DNA from 3 places in the Pseudoalteromonas sp. Isolate3 genome. Region 3 is predicted to be linked to each of the others. Evidence: predicted binding sites of a transcription regulator. Region 3 holds the regulator's gene; each other region holds the start of a gene.
What was found. Region 3 encodes sigma-54, which starts transcription at its own class of promoters, with help from an activator protein. Its sites were predicted from a motif close to GTTGGCACGNNNNTNGNNT; they were not measured.

Region 1: flgJ (flagellar assembly peptidoglycan hydrolase FlgJ) is a predicted target of sigma-54. The motif match lies at 1,891-1,909, and genes of this name have one in related genera.
Region 2: L1D46_RS00455 (EF-hand domain-containing protein) is a predicted target of sigma-54. The motif match lies at 1,631-1,649, and genes of this name have one in related genera.

Annotation. Positions count from the first base shown of each region.
Region 1 is NZ_JAKEVN010000113.1:6,944-11,294, reverse strand. Features, by position in the region: gene flgK (flagellar hook-associated protein FlgK) at 1-871, opposite strand, end outside; gene flgJ (flagellar assembly peptidoglycan hydrolase FlgJ) at 885-1,853, opposite strand; gene L1D46_RS17110 (flagellar basal body P-ring protein FlgI) at 2,047-3,141, opposite strand; gene flgH (flagellar basal body L-ring protein FlgH) at 3,154-3,837, opposite strand; gene flgG (flagellar basal-body rod protein FlgG) at 3,853-4,351, opposite strand, start outside.
Region 2 is NZ_JAKEVN010000001.1:98,452-102,802, forward strand. Features, by position in the region: gene L1D46_RS00435 (amidohydrolase) at 1-464, opposite strand, end outside; gene L1D46_RS00440 (EF-hand domain-containing protein) at 558-791, opposite strand; gene L1D46_RS00445 (EF-hand domain-containing protein) at 796-1,029, opposite strand; gene L1D46_RS00450 (hypothetical protein) at 1,133-1,360, opposite strand; gene L1D46_RS00455 (EF-hand domain-containing protein) at 1,370-1,597, opposite strand; gene L1D46_RS00460 (HAMP domain-containing sensor histidine kinase) at 1,910-3,367, shown strand; gene L1D46_RS00465 (hypothetical protein) at 3,369-3,896, shown strand; gene L1D46_RS00470 (sigma 54-interacting transcriptional regulator) at 3,899-4,351, shown strand, end outside.
Region 3 is NZ_JAKEVN010000002.1:42,480-46,830, reverse strand. Features, by position in the region: gene rapZ (RNase adapter RapZ) at 1-49, opposite strand, end outside; gene ptsN (PTS IIA-like nitrogen regulatory protein PtsN) at 50-502, opposite strand; gene hpf (ribosome hibernation promoting factor) at 506-793, opposite strand; gene L1D46_RS01020 (RNA polymerase factor sigma-54) at 821-2,317, opposite strand; gene lptB (LPS export ABC transporter ATP-binding protein) at 2,435-3,160, opposite strand; gene lptA (lipopolysaccharide transport periplasmic protein LptA) at 3,157-3,678, opposite strand; gene lptC (LPS export ABC transporter periplasmic protein LptC) at 3,668-4,222, opposite strand; gene kdsC (3-deoxy-manno-octulosonate-8-phosphatase KdsC) at 4,219-4,351, opposite strand, start outside.

The DNA.
Region 1 (4,351 bases), on a different contig from region 3:
GCTGGTTTTGCGCTGGCACTAAAATGTCGTCACGAAATGCCAATAATCCACCTATTTTGCCTTTCAACTTACTTACATCAACTTCAAGCGGCACAGCTTTGCCACCGTTTACATCAAGTTTCAGCTCTTTAAAGTTCGGATCAGGATCGCCACTGAATGAAAACAAGTTAAATGTACCACTTTGCATGACAAGAGCTTGGCCTGAGCCTAAATACACTTGCTTTTCGCCGTTATTACCATCAAGGGTTTCAATATCAATCAGCTCAGATAAGTCACGAATCGCTTTATCGCGTTCATTGTATAAACCACTTGATACTGACTCACGATCAGTACCATGAACCGACGCAATCTTAGTATTCAAATCACTGATATTTTGGATCAGGTTATTTGCTTCTTCAGAAAAAATCTCTAGTTGCTCATTTACCACTGCTTTTTGGTCAACCACAATGCTCGATAATCTGTCCATTTGATCAATTAAGTTTTGTGCATCAGTCATTACCAGTGAACGAGCTACTGTTGATGACGGTTGATTTAAGCTTTCTTGTACATTGTTAAAAAACGAATTGACACTCGTTGATAAGCTGTTTGACTCTTCAGAAAACAAGCTATCTACACGGCTTGCTTCAGTCACAAATTGATCAAAGAATGTTTTATTAGAGGTATCTCTATTTAATTGCTTCTGCGCAAATTCATTCAGTAAGCGATACGTTTCACCACGACCCACTTGGTTGTCGATCATGGTTGTGAACTCTGTACGCTCACGCACATAGCCCTCGGTATTAACGTTGGCTATGTTTTTACTGGTGGTTTGTAAAAGCTCAGAATTAGCTCTTACACCGGCATTTGCTATGTCATATAAGCTAAATGACATCAGGGTCTACTCCTTAACGTACCAATGAAGCAGCGACACTTTGAAGCTCAACACGCTTCAATACCTGCTTAATTTTATCGGCATAATTTGGATCAGTTGCATAACCTGCTTTTTGTAACGAATCTAAAAAGGCTGCAGGCTCTGCAGTATTATTGAGTGCTTCTTGATAACGTGGGTTTTCATTTAAGAAATCCACAAAGTCGTTAACACTGTCTTTAATCGATTGATAAGAACGGAAACTTGCTTGCTTTTTAACTGGCACGCCTTGTTCAAACTCAAGCGTGACTTTGCTCGCTTTATCACCTTGCCAGCTCGTATCCGATTTAATATTGAATAAGTTGTTACTACTTGTGCCATCGGCTTTACTGATAATGTGTTTACCCCAACCTGTTTCAAGGGCTGCTTGAGCAACCATCACAGCAGGATTTAAACCAATCTTCTGTGCAGCATTTTTTGCGTGCTCCCAAACAGAGCTAATAAAAGACTCCACATCTTCAAAGCGGTTTTCTGTTTGCTCGTTTGCTGTTGTATCTGCGACAGCTTGCGGTTCAGCCTTAACATCAGTTTTGCTATCAACCACACCGCTTGCCCGTTTATCACTATCAAAGTCAGCAGTAGTTCTAAGCACAGAACCAGGAGTAAACTTCTTACCGTCAGGCGAAAGCTGCTGCACTATCAAGTCAGCTAGGCCGAGCGAGCCATTAGATGAAAGCTCAACCGACATTTGTTGATCATGCATCTCTTCAAAAAACTTAACGCCGCTTGAATTAAATGGGCTGTCTTTATCTTCAAACGCTTCATTTGCTTTACGCATACTTTTAAGAAGCATTTGAGTGAAGATAGATTCGAATTGTGCCGCCGCTTTTTTCAGCGCCTCTTTTGACGCATCGCTAGAGGCATCACTTTTCAAAGCACTTTGACGTAATGAGTCTAAGTTACCTAAATCAAAAAAGTTTTGCTTGTCGAGATGATTAGTATCCATCAGCTTTTTGACACAATAGTTAATAATGAAAAATAAAATGCAAAAATTGCGCCAACAAAAAACTATATAAATGAATAGCTAATAACTGATATAGGAATGGAGTGACTTCAGAACAAAGATTTGACTGATATCTGTGAGCTGAATGATTTAATAACTACTTGAAACAAAAACGCGCTCGAAAGCGCGCTTTAATTTAAATGATAACCAGTTGCCCGTTTATCGCCCCCGCTTCTTTTAAAGCTTCTAGAATCGCCATTAAATCACCCGGTGCGGCCCCAACCTCATTGATGGCTCGAACGAGATCATCAAGATTAACACCAGGGTTAAATACAAAAGCACGTGAGTCATCTTCATTAACATCAATAATGCTTTGATTTGTGACAGCGGTTTCACCTTCACTTAAGGCATTTGGTTGTGACACATTTTGCAGCTCAGCAATAGTGACCGTCAAACCACCGTGCGTAATAGCCGCAGGCTGCAGCTTCACATTTTTACCAATCACAATTGTACCAGTGCGCGAGTTAACAATAATTTTTGCAGCGGTGTCTGCCGGCTTAAACTCTAAGTTTTCAAGAGTAGACAAATACGCAACACGTTGAGATGCATCACGCGGTGCCAATACACGAACTGAGGCTGCATCGATTGCCTGCGCGCTATCAGGGCCAACTAAATCATTAATTGTTTGCTCTAAGCGTTTTGCCGTTGTGAAATCAGGGCGGTTTAAATTAAAGGTAATGTAGTCACCTTGCATAAACGGGCTCTTAATAGCACGCTCTACAATGGCACCGTTTGGAATACGACCTACCGTTGGCGTGTTAATAATGACCCGGCTACCATCAGCTCCTTCAGCACCTAGACCACCAACAACTAAACTGCCTTGTGCAATCGCGTACGTATTACCATCAACCCCTTTCAAAAAGGTTTGTAATAAGGTACCACCGCGTAAACTACCTGCACTCCCGATAGACGAAACCGTAATATCTATGGTTTGCCCTGGTTTTCTGAATGCCGGTAGCTCTGCATGAACAGCAACGGCTGCAACATTTTTAATTTTAGGTTTTAAGCTATCTGGTAAAGTAATACCAAAGCCATTTAACATGGCTTTAAAGCTCTGTTGAGTAAATCTGCTTTGTTCACCTGTGCCTGGCAAACCTACAACCAAACCATAACCGACTAATTGGTTTGCACGAACACCTTCAACCATAGATACATCTTTGACTCGCTCAGCCTGTGCAGAAAACTGCAGGCTAATTAAGCAAAGAGCGATGATGTATTTAAACCCATTCATGACTTTGTTCCTCTAAAATGGGAAAAGCGAACTACTAAAGAAACGAGACAGCCAACCTGCGCTTTGTGTTTCTTGAATTTGCCCTTTACCTGAATATTGAATTCGCGCATTGGCAATTCGGTTTGATGTTACTGTATTACTAGCTGAAACATCTTCTGGACGAACTAAGCCTTCAAGGCGAATAAACTCTTCGCCAGTGTTCAACGTAAGCCATTTTTCACCGCGAATAACTAAGTTTCCATTGGGTAAAACACGCATCACGTTGACAGAAATATCACCAAATAAGCTGTTTGATTGATTAGACTTTGAGTCACCTTTAAACGATGCCCCCGAGCCAATACCAAATTGAATACTATCACCACCAATGTTAACTGGATTACCTCCCAGACCAATTACTGGATCTAAACTCGCATCCGTTTCTTTATCTGTTTCGGTTTTAGCTGCTTTGGTCGCTTGAGTAGACTCTTGCAATTTAACAGTGATGATATCGCCAGCGCGTAGAGCCTTTTTATCTGAGTACAAGTCATTTGATGAATAACTATCAAACAACGACCCCGTTGGTACCATAGGCTCTGTTGTAGGCTCCGGGTACATAGGCGCATAGTAAGGGTCATCCTGAACCACATGATGATTTTGCGTTGTCATACAACCACCCAGCATTAATGCTGCCGATGTGACTAAGATAATATTACGCATGCTGCCTCCTACCCATTAAAGCTGCTGATTAATGTAACTAAGCATTTCATCAACCGCTGAAATCACTTTTGAATTCATTTCATAAATTCGTTGTGTTTCAATCAAGTTAACGAGCTCTTCTGTCACATTCACGTTAGACGTTTCAAGAGAACCTTGAACCACACTGCCTAAACCATCGATACCTGGGTTACCTTGCACAGGCGCACCACTAACAGCGGTTTCTGTGTATAAGTTTTGCCCCATGGGCTCAAGACCCGATGGATTAATAAAATCACTAATAGTTAGCTGACCAATTACCACATTGTCTGGTTGCCCTGCGATACGAACTGACACTTCACCGTCTTGCGAAACAGTGATTGATTGTGCATCATCTGGAACATTCATTTCAGGCTGCAAGGGAAAACCCGCTCCCGATGTCACAATTCGACCATCTTCGTCAGTCGTGAATTGACCATTACGTGAATAGGCAATATTGCCATCAGGTAATTGCACTTCAAAAAAACCAGGACCTGAA
Region 2 (4,351 bases), on a different contig from region 3:
CGAGAAAGCACTACGGGTTTATCTTTTAAATACTTGTCTAAATCAGCAGCATTTGGGAACTGTCCACCAGGCCACTGCTCTTGGTTCCAACCTCGACCAATGATCCAGCCTTGTTTATCTTTAGCAAACTCAGCTAGCATTTTGCCAACTTCATCTGCCGAGCGAGTACTTCTAACATCAAGTTGTGAAAGGTTATTACCTAAACCAATCACATGGCCATGGGCATCAATCAAACCAGGCAATAACGTGGCTTGTTGGCCATCAATCGTGGTGGCATCAGGAAAGCTTTTTTTGATTGAGTCATTACCGGTTTTTACAACTTTACCGTCTTTAAAAACCAGTGTTGAAAAGTGTTGAGTTTCACCTTTGTAGGTTGGTGTGTAACCATTTACATTGTAAATTACTGTGGTATTGGCAAAACAACTTATCGAAGCTGTTGCCAGTAAGCTGATGATGAGTTTCATAATCTTCTAATAGTTTTTATTGAATTATGAAAACATTATCAGAGTTGCAGTAAACTGCAACTCAGCAGCAATTAAATAATCAAATAGACATTTTTATTTACTTGCGTAGACCTTAAATTCACTCAGCGATAATTTATTATCTTTATCGCTGTCGTAATTTTTAAAACGTGACCATAGAGCAGGATCTCTTGCAGACTCTGAGCGAGTAAGGTAGCCATCGTCATTACGGTCAAGTTGTTTAAATTTTTCACCAATACTATCTGCAGCAAAACCCAATGTGCTAAATCCACAACATAAAATTAGGCTGGCAAAGGTTAATTTTGACATTACTTTAACTCTTGTTTGTTAAATAGTGTTTAAATTCTAGGAGCGAAATTTGTTGATCTTTATCTGTATCCCACTCTGCCATGCGTTTTTGCAAGTGTGGTTGGGATGACAGTTCTTGCAAAGACAAAAAGCCATTTTTGTCTTTATCTAAGTGATCAAATCTTTGTTTTACATCTAATGCTAAGCTATTGAAGCTTATTGTAATTAAGGTACATGAAGCAAGCCAGAAAATTCTCATAATTACACTCCTTTATAAATAAAAGTGCTTGCCATAATTTAACTCCCATAATTTAAATCCGTTTACACATTCCCTCTGGGATTATGGCAAGCACTTTAAGCCGTTAAGGTTTGAATTTTTCAAACTCTTGTTCAGACAAAACTTGATCGCCGTTTTCATCTAGGTCGGCAAATTGCTTAAGTAAGTTATCGTGCTTAGTCGCTTCAGCTAAAGAAATCTCACCGTCGGCGTTTGTATCAAATTTAGCAAATCGAACATCCATTTGTGATGCTAAAACGGTAGCGCTGATAACCAAAAACATGAGCGAAAACGCTGCTAAAAGTTGTTTCATTACAATCTCCTATTGAATAAACGACTGAAACTCAGAAAATGAAATTTGACCATCTTGGTTACTATCTATTTGAGTAAAGTTGCTATGTAATAATGCATCTTCAGATGCCTCTGCTTCACTCAAAAAGCCGTTACTGTCTTTATCTAGCTCGTTAAAAGTCGTTTGCAGATCGAATGCATAACAGTCTACCGTAACTAGGTTTATCAACACTGCGGCTGAAATGGCCGTAATCTTCATTTTGTGTCCTAAATGACTAATTTACTTTGTAGTTATCAAAATTGGTGCCAGTTTTTAAATGTGTTAATTATCAGTGGGTTATATATTTTGTGTGGTTTTTAATGCGAAATAGTTACAGAGTATTGTGTCTTTTTTGCAACGCTTTTTAGGCGACTAAGCTTTATTCACCTTGTTTCAATGAGTTAGCGTGTTGCTAAATAGCAACTATGTATCAGTTTTTGGGTAAAAGTCCGTACTTTTTAAGGTCGGATTCAGCGAGTGTCTAAGTTTATTCACTAATAATCAGCATCAGCAATTATGTTGAGAGTGAATATGCAAAATAAAGTAGCGATAAAAATGAAACAGTTAGTCAACTGGCGGCCTAGTCTCATTGGTCAGTTCGTTTGTAGTATTTTGCTGTCTTTACTGCCGTTATCTTTAGTGGTGATTTTGTTTTTAAATGCCCTTAATAAGCAGCTTGCGCTGACCCAAGAAATCGTCGGTGACAATTACGAACTTACCAAAGCATTCAATAACCTTAAACAAGACTTAAATAGTTTAGAAAGGGCGACTCGACAAAATTGGGTGCTTAAGAGTGAATCTCTCGATAGCCTGATTGCTAACAAGTGGCAATCTTCTTTGCAAAGTGTTGATGAGCTTATTTTTTTGAGCCCTACAGCTGATTATGTGTCGCAGTGGCGTCAGCTTGCTGAGGTATTACAATTTGCAGAGCAGCATTTGCTAGTTGAACAAAAGCAAGATGGTGAGCTGTTTGCTCCTGCTAGCAAGCTTATCAGTGAACAAACAAACTGGCTTAAAGAGCAAAATGAATTACGGATCACAAAAAACCAACAGCAATTAAAAGCACTACAAGCTTCATTTATTAATTGGTTAATAGCATTAATTCCACTCACGCTATTGGTAGGTGGTGGATTTCTATGGCGGATCAGCGGACGCCTACGAGAGCTTACCAATGTTATTGATAAATTAGGGCAAGGGCACTGGCAGCAAAAAATTCATGTTCGTGGTTCTTCAGAATTAGTTGAATTAGGCAATAAACTTGAATGGGTACAAGCACAGTTACATATGCTTGAGCAGCAAAAAGATACTTTTTTGCGTCATGTGACACATGAGTTGAAAACCCCCCTAGCTTCTATGGTTGAAGGCACAGATTTACTTGCAGATGAAATTGTTGGCCCAATCAATAGCGAGCAACAAGCAGTCCTTGAGCTAATAACACAAAGTATGGTGCGACTTAGAGTCATGATTGAAAGCTTATTGAGTTACAACGCTATCCGCACTAGTAAGCAAAGCCTGAGCGAGCTTAATTTTAACGTGATGATGAATAAAATTGAGCGTCATTTTGAGCACCGATTATCTGCGCGTGACTTATCCATTGTTTGGGTTAACGAGTTACCAAATAAGGCCTTGTTTATATCAATAGAACTACTTGAAATGGTGCTTATTCAGCTGACCTCAAATGCGTTAAAGTTTTCGCCAGAACATGAGTCAGTGATAATCAAGGCAAGCTTAAAGCAGGGGCAATTAATTTTGAATGTAAGCGACTTAGGCGAAGGCATTGATGATACTGAAAAAGCCGCTGTGTTCGGGGCTTTTTACCAAGGCAAGAATGCAAAACAACATACTGAAATGAGCAGCGGACTGGGTTTAACCATAGTCAAAGAAACCGTTGAGCAATTAAACGGTAAGCTCTCTATTACTGATAATGACCCTCAAGGGTGTGTATTTACAGCCATTTTACCAATTCAATTAACCCAAGGAGTTAACTGATATGGGCTTAGCTAATAAAGCCAGTTTTATGCTTGTTATAGGCACGTTTTTTATAACTGGGTGCACGCTCACGCAAAAGAATGTTGAGCCAGAACAAGTAGAGCCGAAAGCAGAGGTTAAACCTGATGGGCAACCTAACCCTAAACCTCGACCAAAAAGTGAGCCTTTGTATCCGTCCGCAAGTACCGTTATTGCATGGCATGCTGCCAAGTGTGGTGGCTTTAAAGCAAAATCTGACAAAGTAAATTATGTTGGTGAGAATGAACTAAAACGTCTTTTTGAGTCGATATGTTTATTCGCTGCTTCAGAACCTGAAAAGGCCCTTAACCTGCTTGATAAAAGCGACCGTGCTTATTATTGGCCAGATGATATTAAGCAGTATCTTTGGTTACAAAAGCAATATTTACAGCAAAGTTTAGCGGCAAAACAAGCAAAGCAAGCGCTGAGTGATGAAATGGAAAAAACCTTATCGTCGCTTGCGACTATCGAACAACAACTTCTGCTACGTGAAGAAACCAAGGAGCAGTAACCATGAATGAAGTAACAAAACCACGAGTTCTATTAGTTGATGACGATGCTAGTTTATTAAAGTTATTGGCGATTAGAATTGAGTCTAAAGGCTACTTGGTAAGTACTGTTGAAAGTGGCATTGAGGCATTACAAGCGCTAAAAAGCCAAACCTATGATGCGGTGATCACTGACTTAAGAATGGATGAAATGGACGGCATGGCCCTGCATCGCCAGCTGCAAAGTCGTTATCCTTCGATGCCGGTGATTATGATGACAGCGCATGGTTCGATTCCTGATGCAGTTGAAGCAACTAAACAAGGTATATTTGCGTTTATTACCAAGCCGGTTGATAAAGATGAGCTGTTCGACAGCCTTGCTAAAGCTATCGAGATCCATGGTGTACATGGTGATGAAACACCGACACAAACAAATATTGTCACCCGCAGCGGCGCGATGTTGCATTTACTTGAGCAA
Region 3 (4,351 bases):
CGACCGATTTACCTGAGCCTGAGCGACCGCTGATAATGATTAATTCCATTTATGCCTCTGCTGATATAACCTGAAACAGTTGCTGATCGGTAGTAGCGCTACGCAGCTGTTTACAAAACTCTTTATCTTTAAGTCTATCAGCAATTGTTGATAAGGTCTTTAGATGAAGCTGAGAGTCACCATCTGGTACGATGAGTGCTACGAAAATGTCAACAGGGCGATTATCAATTGCATCAAAATTGATTGGGGATTCACTCACTATGACAAACGCCTGAGGTTCATCGGCGCCACTCATTCGGCCATGTGGAATAGCAATACCTCGGCCAATACCGGTGCTACCTAGCTTCTCTCGGTTGAGTAAAGCATTTAGGATATCTTGTTGAGATAAATGAGGAAGCTGCTGGTGAGCCAGTTCGCTGATATATTCAAGAATTCTTTTTTTGCTATTAAAAAGGACCGCAGCTTTGCTGCAGTCCTGATTAGTAAGTGAACTTAGTTTCATAATTTAATGTCGAGCTAATTTCTCTTTGTGTTTAATGACTTGGCGATCAAGCTTATCGATCAACGAGTCAATGGCTGCGTACATATCTTGATGTTCTGTAGAAGCGAACAATTCGCCTCCGTTTACATGTAAAGTTGCTTCTGCTTTTTGGCTTAATTTTTCTACATCTAGAATGACATGAACATTATTAATATGGTCAAAATGCCTTTCTAGTTTCGCAAACTTGGTGTTTACATAGTCTCTTAATGAATCAGTGATTTCTACATGACGACCAGTTAAATTTAGTTGCATAAGCATTTTTCCTTCTATGTAAAACGTCTAAATCAAACTCTTACGCTGATTAGACGGAGGTATTGCTAGAGACTCACGATATTTTGCAATTGTACGTCTAGCTACTTTAATTCCTTGCTCAGCCAATATATCTGCAATTTTGCTATCACTCAATGGTTTAGCCGAGTTTTCTGCAGCGACTAACTTCTTGATTAAAGCGCGTATTGCTGTTGAAGAACACTCACCACCATTTTCAGTGCTGACATGGCTTGAGAAGAAATATTTCAACTCAAAAATACCCCTAGGGGTATGCATATATTTTTGCGTTGTTACTCGTGAAATCGTCGATTCATGCATTTCGACCATTTCAGCAACATCATTTAGCACCATCGGCTTCATTGCTTCTGGGCCATGCTCAAAGAAAGCTTGTTGTTGTTGAACGATACAGTTGGTCACTTTTAATAGTGTATCGTTACGGCTTTCTAAGCTCTTAATAAACCACTTTGCTTCTTGTAAGTGAGAGCGAATAAATTGGCTGTCGCTACTTGATTTAACAGAGCGAGACATAGCCGCATATTGGCTGTTCACTCTAATCTTTGGCATACTATCTGGGTTTAACTCAACCACCCAGCGACCTTTTACTTTTTTCACTGATACATCAGGTATGACGTACTCAGACTCTTCGCGTACTATGCTATCCGCAGGCTTAGGGTTTAAGCTGTGAATTAGCGTCATTACTTCTTTAAGCTCATTTTCTTTAAGCTTAGTCTTTTTCATCAAAGTTCGATAGTCGCGACTCGCTAATAATTCGATATGCTCAGATAAAACCATTTTAGTTTCAGCTAAATATGGCGTGTTTGCATCGAATTGGCGAAGTTGAATACACAGGCATTCCTGTAAACTACGCGCCCCAATACCGACAGGATCAAACAATTGAATTCTCTTTAGGACCGCTTCGACTTCATCAAGTTCGATTTCTTCTTCATCACTATTTTGATTAAAGCTCTCGACGATATCTTCACAGCTTACCGTTAAAATACCAGAGTCATCGATAGCCTCAACAATTGCCACAGCAATCGCTTCATCAGTCGGACTAAAGGGAGTTAGCTGTAATTGCCACATAAGGTATTCGTGAAGGGTTTCGGTCGATGCACCTTGATAAATAGATTCATCTTCTGGCATTGGCCCTGATGATGTTGATGGAGCGGCACTCATGTACTCATCCCATGTAACATCCATAGCTAAATCGTCACTTACAGTGTCTTTATTTAGAGCATCACTGCTTTCTTGTTCATATTCGCTAGGTGCTTCGTCTGCAGAAGCGCTGACTTGCACATCGTCAGATTCAGCTTTTTGCTCATTTTTGCCGATGCTTTCTTCGTTGTAATCCGCTTCTTCCACTTCAAGTAAAGGGTTACTATCTAGCGCCTCTTGAATTTCTTGTTGGAGATCCAATGTACTGAGCTGCAACAAACGTATAGCTTGTTGCAGTTGTGGAGTCATTGTAAGTTGCTGGCCCATGCGCAGCTGTAATGATTGCCTCATGTATCCCTAACAATCCTTTTTTTAAGTTATCGATAACTGTGCAAAGACAGTTAAGTTATTATCGATTTATTGTCATTGTTATAAGTCTAGCAGATGCTCTAGTCGGTGGCGTAATGGTTACAGCCTAAATTGCTCGCCTAGATAAACATCGCGTACAGTTTGGTCAGCTAATACGTGCTCAGGTGTGCCTGATGCAATTAGCTCCCCATGAGAAACAATGTAGGCTTTTTCACAAACATCAAGGGTTTCTCGAACATTATGGTCAGTAATTAGTACACCAATACCACGATTTTTTAGGTGCTCAATAATTTTCTTTATATCTAACACTGAAATTGGATCAACACCAGCAAAAGGCTCATCTAAAAGGATAAATTTAGGATTAGCGGCTAATGCGCGAGCAATTTCAACGCGGCGACGTTCACCACCAGATAGAGCCATACCTTGACTATCACGGATGTGTTGGATGCTAAATTCATCTAATAAGCTATTTAGAGTTTCTTCCCGCGTGGTTTTATTTAGATCTTTACGAGTCTCTAAAATAGCCATCAAGTTTTGGTAAACTGTTAACTTTCGAAAAATCGAAGATTCTTGCGGTAGATAACCAATACCCAACCTCGCACGGCTGTGCATTGGCAAAAGGGTAATATCGTTATCATCGATGCTAATTTTACCTTTGTCGCTCGGAACTAGGCCTACAATCATGTAAAAAGTCGTGGTTTTACCAGCACCATTTGGGCCAAGCAAGCCAACAATACTGCCTGCTTCAACTTCCAGACCGACATTTTTAACCACTTGGCGGCCTTTGTAGCTCTTAGCTAAAAGCTCTGCTTTTAATGTGCTCATGGTTGGCCTTTATTGTCTTTTTTATTTTCAACAGGTACTAAAATAGTGTGTACACGATCTGATGAGTTTTCGTCTTTTTCAGCACTGATAAGCTGCTGAGCCATATCATAGGTAATGCTTTTCGCTGTTACTTTTTGACCAGCTTGGGTAACTTCAGCTTCACCGTTTAAGGTTAAGAAGCGTTTCGCAACATCATAACGAACTTCTTCAGCACTGGCGCTCATTACGGAACCATCCGTTTGTTTTTCTTCGAAGTAAGCTGGTTTGCCTGTTGCAATAATTAGCTCTACTGTACCTTCGGTATCACCGCCGTGTGCTTCAAGACGTTCTGCTGTAATACGACGATTACCATGCACGATCTCTACGTTACCTTCAAATATGCCAACGCCATCTTTTAGTTTACCAACTTGGCGATCTGAGCTAATGCTAATTTGTGCGCCAGTTTGCTCGGCAGCGGTGCCGGAAAACGCAATCAATAAGCTTGGGATCAGGAGTAATTTCTTCAGTTTATTGGTCATAGTATATGGTTCGTGTATGGTTAGTTAACTCAACAATTTCGGTTTTTAAATCGGCTTTTAAGCCTTTACCGGTAATCTTTAAATTCGGTCCCGTTAGTGTTACAGGTTGCTTTGAAAACATGGTCATTTTATTAATGTCGACATTAATGTTTTCTGCTTTTATATCTTCGATCATACCGTTATGGGTTAAGTTTTTAGCAACTACATCCCCTTCAAAAATCAGCTGATCATTTTCGTATAAAGTGGCTTCTTTGGCTTTTACTTGCCAAACCTGCTGGTCGCCATAAATAGTAAATACAGGTTGCTCAAAAAAGGTAAACCCTAATTGTTGATACAACTCCATTTTAGCCGCAGCTACTTTATGACTGATTTTTCCTTGCTCGTCATAAGCAGTTTGCTTTAACGCCACCGCAGTGTAATCAGGCGTTGCAATGATCTCGTCTTCACTAGTTATTGTGTCTGCTGATTGATTAAAGTACGGATACCACAACCACACCATGCAACAAACAAAAACAACACTCAGTAAAATACGGGCTATATTCATGCGCTGGTTCCATCGCTAGTTAACGGCTTACCGTTTTCTAACATCAGTAAATCAGTTAATTCACGCACGGCTCCAAAGCCACCTGGTAATAATGTGGTGTAATGAGCCAGCTTTTTAATTAGTGGGTGT